DNA from 3 places in the Streptomyces sp. NPDC046308 genome. Region 1 is predicted to be linked to each of the others. Evidence: riboswitches for the same ligand, from Rfam matches in the RefSeq annotation. Region 1 holds a riboswitch; each other region holds the start of a gene.

Region 1 (2,254 bases):
ATGGACGGCACGAGCATCTCCTTCTGGGATGTGACGCTGGGTGTGCGGTGGCGTGTCAGGCCGGGGGACGGCCTTGCCGCTTAGAGCCTAACCGGCCCGGGGCACTCGACCGGCCGACCGCCCGACCCCTGGGACGAAAAAGGGGCCGAATACCCCTCTTCCGGGACATAGGTCTCCGGATCGTCGCCCGTCATCCGGTACGCACACCACCGCCCGGCGCGTGGGGGGAGACGCGCCGGGCGGGGGGAACACTGTGCGTTGCGTACGCTCCTGCGGCTATTGCCGCAGTGTTCAGCTGAGCTTCAGCTTCTGACCCGGGAAGATCAGGTCGGCGTCCGAGACGATGTCCTTGTTCAGCTCGAAGAGCTTCTCCCAGCCGCCCTTGACGCCGTTGGCCTCGGCGATGGTGCCCAGGGTGTCGCCCGACTTGACCTCGTACGAGCCGTTGCCGGTCTTCGGGGCCTCGGGGGCCGCGGGGCGCTCGGAGCGGGTGGTCGGGGCCTCGGAGCGCTTGGTCTCCTTCTTCGGCGTGGCCTTCGGGGCGACCTTGGTCTCGGTCTTCTTCGAGTCGGCCTTCGGCTTGTTCTGCGTCGAGCCCTCCGTGCCGCCACCGGCGTAGGAGGAGTTCGACAGACCCTTGCCGCAGACCGGCCAGGCGCCCTTGCCCTGGCCCTTGAGGACCTTCTCGGCGATGGCTATCTGCTGGGACTTCGAGGCCTGGTTGGCCTGCGCGGCGTACGACTTGCCACCGTAGGCGGCCCACGTCGAGGACGAGAACTGCAGTCCGCCGTAGTAGCCGTTGCCCGTGTTGATGGACCAGTTGCCGCCGGACTCGCACTGCGCGACCTTGTCCCACTCGGACGCGGTGGCGGCGCTGGCGGAGCCCGCGGCCATCAGGGGGGCGGCGACGGCCACACCGGCGACACCGGCGAGCGTGACGATGCGGACGGCCTTGGAGGCTCGACGGTGCTTGCCCTTGCCGGAAAGCAGCATGGATTTTCTCCTCACCGACGCCTACGAGGTGAGCTGTCGGGTTCGGGCGAGTGAGTTGCCCGGCCGTGCGACCTAGCGCACGTCTTGACCCCTAGCCGGTGGCGTGACCGTCTCTCAACGGCCGCTCCCGGCGCCTACCTTGGTTCCCCCGCTCCTGCCTTCGGCGCTTGACGCGACGACTGTTCCCCCCGTCCGCCGGCAGGATTCGGCGATGCGGTCGAAGGAGCCCGCGGTGGCGGGCGAATCAGAAGGTAGACAGGTCTCTCCCCGATGTTCAACGAGGAACATCGGGGAGAGAGGGCCCCTACTTGCGCTGTCCGCAAGGACGTTTGCGCAGGTGAGGGCGGGGTTTGCAGCAGCCCCGGGGCGGGACACGCCAGTTGACCGGAAGAGACGCATGTCTCACTTACAGATAACCGACAATCAGTTCTTTCCGGACGCCTGAAGTGTCCCTATTACGTGGTTAGATCCAGGTTCTGTCCGGGCTTGATCAGATTGGCGTCCTCGCCGATGACCTGCTCATTGGCCTCGTAGAGGCCGTTCCAGCCGCCCTTGACTCCCTTGGCAACCGCGATGGTCGCCAGGCTGTCGCCCTCCTGGACCGTGTACGTCGGGGCCGACGCGGCGTCAGACGGGACGGGGGCCTCGGCCGCGGGCGCCCCGCGGTGCTTGCCGCTGCCCTCGGTCGGAGAGGCTCCCGGAGTGGCGCCCGGGGCGGTCGGGGACGCCGGGTCCGTCGGCGTCGCACCCGGGGTGGCGGGGGCGGTCGTGGGCGGGGTGGTGGGCGCCGAGGGGTCCACCGGGAGGGTCGGAGCCGTCGGGTCGACGGGCGGCAGCGGCGTGGTGCCCGGGGTTCCGGGGACCGTCGGCTGGGACGGGTCGACGGGAGGCGTCGTCGGGGCGTCCGGCGCCGGCATGACGGGCAGTCCGACGGACGGCGCGTCGGGGATCAGGAAGGGGCTGCCGGTCGGGCTGGGCGCCGCGTGGGTCGGGGCGCCGAAGTCCTTGGCCGGCTCGCCTCCGGTGGTGGACGGCACCGCGTTGTCCGGGCGGGAGGGCGAGGGGGCGATCGGGCCGGAGCTGCCGGGCAGACCGGGGTCCACCTTGGCGGCGGGGCCCTGCTGCTCCAGTCCGGCCGAGGTGGCGCACAGCGGCCACGCCTGCGGCCCCTGCGAGGCCAGCACCCGCTCGGCCACGGCGATCTGCTGGGACCGGCTCGCGAGGTCGGCCCGCTCGGCGAAGTCGAGTCCGCCGGCGTTCT
Region 2 (2,254 bases), on a different contig from region 1:
AGGAGGGCCGGGACGCTGTCCTCGGCGAGCGCGTGCACGACCCGGCTGTGCTCGGCCGTGCGCTGCTCGATGATCCTGCGGTAGGAATTCGTCATCCGGGCCGCGGCCCTGCCGTCGCCCAGGATCGTGCGCAGCTGGTCGAGGTCGCCCTCGCGCACCAGCCGCCAGAACTCCTTGCCGTCGGCCGGATCCGAGAGCGGGATGTTCACGTTCCGTACCCCGGGCAGTTCCACGTCCGGCCCCTCCAGCGCGTGGTCGGCGGCGTTGCGGAAGTCGAAGACGGTGTGGAGGCCGAGCGAGGCGAGGAATTCTGCATCGGTTTCAGTGGCATGTGCGAGATGTCCGCTTCGGAACAGTCGTCCCGTCCTGACCCTTCGACCATCAGAAGTCGGCAATCCGCCCACATCACGGAAATTGCGCACTCCGGTCAGCTCCGGCTCCTGTATCTGCTGGGTCACGGGAACTCCTCCGCTTCGTGGTGAGATTTCTGTCCGAATTGAGCTGTTTGGCGCCAACTTGCCATATCCGGAGGCGAGATCGGGCACGTCCCCGTGAGCCAGATCATACGGTGACCGTGAGTGCCTGATCACGAAGGCCGAATGGCCGCGTCGGAGCGGTTGTTGACGGCGACTAATGGACGCAGGGTGACCAGAATTCAGCCGATTTCTCATTCCTGTGATTCCGTCAGGAAATTCGTGGCTTGTTCCCCGCCGTCGCAAGGGTTTACCTTCGCGATCGATCCGGGTGGATCGCCGAATCCTGCCGCCGCCCGGAAACCGCACCCGACTATTCGCGCGGCAGGAGCGGGGGAACCAGGTAGGCCGCTGTCCCGGAGATCTTTTCGGAGATCTTTCGCCGGGACGGCTCGGGGTGAAGACGTACGTGTCCAGTGCATGTACGGCCGGACATCTCCAGTCCGAACCCGACAGCTCACCTCGCAGGCGCCGGAGAGGAATTCGCCATGCCTGCAAAGGGTAAGCACCGCCGTCCCAAGTCCCTTTCGATATCGCGCGGTTTCGCCGTCGCAGGCACCGGTGGCGCGGCCCTCGCGCTGCCGCTGATGGGCGCCGCGGGCGCACAGGCGGCCGGCGCCCCGGCCGCGGCGACCGCGGTGGCCCCCGCGGTGGCTCCTCAGGTCCCCGTCGCGCTGCAGGCCGCGCCCGTCGCCGCCGTGCAGGCCGCCCCGAGCGTCTACACGGTCGTGCCGGGTGACTGCCTCTCCGTGATCGCCGCCGAGCGCCATCTCTCCGGTGGCTGGGAGCAGCTGTACGCCGACAACCGGGAGGCGGTCGGCGGCAACCCGTCGCTGATCCACCCCGGCCTGAAGCTGCACCTCGGCGGTCCGGGCGGGGTGGACCCGGTGGACGCCGCCCCCGACGCCGCCCCCGAGGCCGCCCCCGAGGCCGCCCCCGAGGCCGCCCCCGACGCCGCCCCCGAGGCCGCCCCCGAGGCGGAGGCGGAGGCCGAGGCCGCTCCGGAGTCCGCCCCCGAGGCGGCGCCGAAGCCGGCGCCGAAGCCGGCCGCCAAGGCCGCCCCCGCGCAGCAGGACTCCGAGGCCGGGGCACCCGCCGCGCAGCAGTCGGCCTCCGGCTTCGTCGCCCCGCTCGCCCGCACCGGCGTCTCGACCCAGTACAAGGCCGCGGGCAGCATGTGGTCCTCCGGCTACCACACCGGCGTGGACTTCATCGCGAGCTCCGGCAGCACCGTCAGGGCCGTCGGCGCGGGCACCGTCGTCTCCGCCGGCTGGGGCGGCTCGTACGGCAACGAGGTCGTCATCCGGCACGCGGACGGCAAGTACTCCCAGTACGCCCACCTGTCCCAGCTGTCCGTCTCCTCCGGCCAGAGCGTCACCGCCGGGCAGACCCTCGGCCTCTCCGGCTCCACGGGCAACTCCACCGGCCCGCACCTCCACTTCGAGATCCGCACGGGCCCCTCGTACGGCTCCGACATCGACCCGCTGGCCTACCTCCGCTCGAAGGGCGTGACCATCTGACGGCACCCGCCGTCGGCGCAGGGACACACGTGAGGCCGGGACCCGAGGGGGGTCCCGGCCTCACGTGTACTTATTCCTTATCCCCCACGTGGTACAGATCACGGTCCGTCAACCCCTCATTACGTTGGCGTAGGTTGGTTACGGGAGTGAAGTATGGGTTCTCGTGGCAGCGACGACGACGAAACTCAAGACCATCGGCTCGTACGCGGCGATCGGGGACAGCTTCACCGAAGGCGTCGGGGACCCGGGACCCGGGGATTC
Region 3 (2,254 bases), on a different contig from region 1:
TCGGCTCGGCCACGCAGGCCCCCGCGTGGCGCCGGGTGGTCACGAAGCCCTCGGACTCCAGGGTCCGCAGCGCCTCGCGGACCGGGACGCGCGAGACTCCGTACCGGCGGGCCAGCACCTCCTCGGTCAGCCGGCTGCCCGGCTCGAACACCCCGGAGACGATGTCGTCGCGGATTGCCGTGCATACCGCGTGCGCAGGAATACGCAAGACCGAACCTCCGCCTATTTCCGACTGCCAGCCCCATCGCACGCACATGCGCGTGCTGCGACTCTATTGCAACACACGATAATTTCCGAGAGCGGCCGAAAATGCGAAACATTTGCACAGAGACGCAACACGAAGGCCCCGGCTCGGGGAGCCGGGGCCTTCGGAAAAGGTGCGGGACGGGGTCAGAGGCTGACGCCGTGCGAACGCAGGTACGCGATCGGGTCGATGTCCGAGCCGTACTGCGAGCCCGTGCGGGCCTCGAAGTGCAGGTGCGGGCCGCTGGAGTTGCCGGTGGAGCCCGACAGGCCGATCTGCTGACCCGGGGTGACCTGCTCGCCGACGGAGACGTTCAGCGAGGTCATGTGCCCGTACTGGGTGTAGGTGCCGTCGTTGTGCTTGATGACGACGTTATTGCCGTACGCGCCGCCCCAGCCGGCCTCGACGACGGTGCCGAAGCCCACCGCGTGGACCGAGGTGCCGGAGGCCGCGTGGAAGTCGATGCCGGTGTGGCTGCCGGAGGACCACATGCCGCCGCCCGCGTGGTACTGGGTGCTGACGTACGAGCCGTCGACCGGGGCGACGAAGGTGTTGAGGCGCTTGCGCTCCTCCTCGCGGGCCGCCCGCTCGGCGGCGTCGCGCTCGGCCTTCGCCTTGGCCTCGGCGAGGCGCTTGGCCTCGGCGGCCTTCTGCTTGGCCTCCGCCTCCGCCTGCGCCTTGGCGGCGGCGTGCTCGGCGGCGCGCTGCTGGGAATCGGCCTGGTCGGCGATGTCACCCGTGAGGTCCTCGGCGACGACCACGGCACCCAGCCCGTTCTCCGGGGCGGAGCTGCTGTGATTGTCCGCGGCGAAGGCCGGGGCGGCGAGGGAGCCGACGACACCCGTGGTGGCGATCGCGGCGATACCGGCGTAACCGGCGGTCTTCTTGCTCAGACGGCTGGAGCCACGGTGCTTACCGGTACCAGCGGGACGACTGCCAAACGCCATGAAGGGTTTGATCCTTTCCTTCCTTCTCGCCTACCGGGTTAGCTGACGGGTTCGGAGCAGGAAGGTCTCCTACGGGCCTCCTCTTGCGAGGGGGTCCGATTCACCCCAGGGACTCATGTGGGTCCCCGGCTCCCCAGGCTCGCGCCTGACGGGGACTCGGCGATCGCTGTCCGGTGCCGCGGGTGCGGCGGGCACAACTGACGGACAGCACGGCCGACGCTAGGCGGATCATCAGTCAATCGCCAAACAGACGCGCCTTTTTGTTGCGTACGCCACACCCCATACGAGCAACCTAGCCACCAAACGGACAAAAGGGGCTCCGACGGATATGCCCGCCAGAGCCCCTGCGCGTTCCGTCGGTCGACCGTCAGCCGGCCGTCACCGACAGGTCAGTTGGTGACGACGGAGACGTCCCCGATCCCGAGGGCGCGCACCGGCTCCTCGATCACTGCCGCGTCGCCCACCAGGATCGTGACCAGGCGGTCCGCCGGGAAGGCCTTCACGGCGGCCGAAGTCGCCTCCACGGTGCCCGTCTCGGCCAGCCGGGCGTACAACTGCGCCTGGTAGTCGTCCGGCAGCTCCTGCTCGACCTGGTCGGCAAGGGTGCCGGCGACCGAGGCCGCCGTCTCGAACTTCAGCGGGGCCACGCCCACCAAGTTCTGTACCGCCACGTCGCGTTCGGCGTCGGTCAGACCGTCCTCCGCGAGGGTGCGCAGCACCTTCCAGAGGTCCTCCAGCGCCGGACCGGTGTTCGGGGTGTCCACCGAGCCGCTGATGGCCAGCATCGAGGCGCCCTTGCCGTCCGCGGTGGAGCGCAGCACCTGGCCGAAGGCGCGCACGCCGTAGGTGTACCCCTTCTCCTCGCGCAGCACCTTGTCCAGGCGGGAGGTGAGGGTCCCGCCCAGGCAGTACGTGCCCAGCACCTGGGCCGCCCAGACCTGGTCGTGGCGGTCCGGCCCGATCCGGCCGATCAGCAGCTGCGTCTGGACCGCGCCGGGCCGGTCCACGATGACCACGCGGCCGGTGTCGTCGGCGGTCACCGGCGGCACCGGCAGGGCCGCGG

What was found. Region 1 has a riboswitch for cyclic di-AMP ahead of ACZ6JT_RS23820 (transglycosylase family protein). Riboswitches for the same ligand answer to the same signal wherever they lie in the genome.
Region 2: it holds a riboswitch for cyclic di-AMP, as region 1 does, so the genes downstream of both, ACZ6JT_RS05445 (M23 family metallopeptidase) here and ACZ6JT_RS23820 (transglycosylase family protein) in region 1, are expected to answer to the same signal.
Region 3: it holds a riboswitch for cyclic di-AMP, as region 1 does, so the genes downstream of both, ACZ6JT_RS29300 (M23 family metallopeptidase) here and ACZ6JT_RS23820 (transglycosylase family protein) in region 1, are expected to answer to the same signal.

The regions. Positions count from the first base shown of each region.
Region 1 covers NZ_JBVJFB010000006.1:69,362-71,615, forward strand. The annotation lists gene eno (phosphopyruvate hydratase) at 1-17, opposite strand, end outside; gene ACZ6JT_RS23820 (transglycosylase family protein) at 292-993, opposite strand; cyclic di-AMP (ydaO/yuaA leader) riboswitch at 997-1,169, opposite strand; gene ACZ6JT_RS23825 (transglycosylase family protein) at 1,449-2,254, opposite strand, start outside.
Region 2 covers NZ_JBVJFB010000001.1:1,240,557-1,242,810, reverse strand. The annotation lists gene ACZ6JT_RS05450 (tyrosine-protein phosphatase) at 1-458, opposite strand, end outside; cyclic di-AMP (ydaO/yuaA leader) riboswitch at 774-959, shown strand; gene ACZ6JT_RS05445 (M23 family metallopeptidase) at 962-1,993, shown strand; gene ACZ6JT_RS05440 (SGNH/GDSL hydrolase family protein) at 2,157-2,254, shown strand, end outside.
Region 3 covers NZ_JBVJFB010000008.1:308,581-310,834, forward strand. The annotation lists gene ACZ6JT_RS29295 (GntR family transcriptional regulator) at 1-208, opposite strand, end outside; gene ACZ6JT_RS29300 (M23 family metallopeptidase) at 391-1,191, opposite strand; cyclic di-AMP (ydaO/yuaA leader) riboswitch at 1,205-1,363, opposite strand; gene ACZ6JT_RS29305 (M16 family metallopeptidase) at 1,581-2,254, opposite strand, start outside.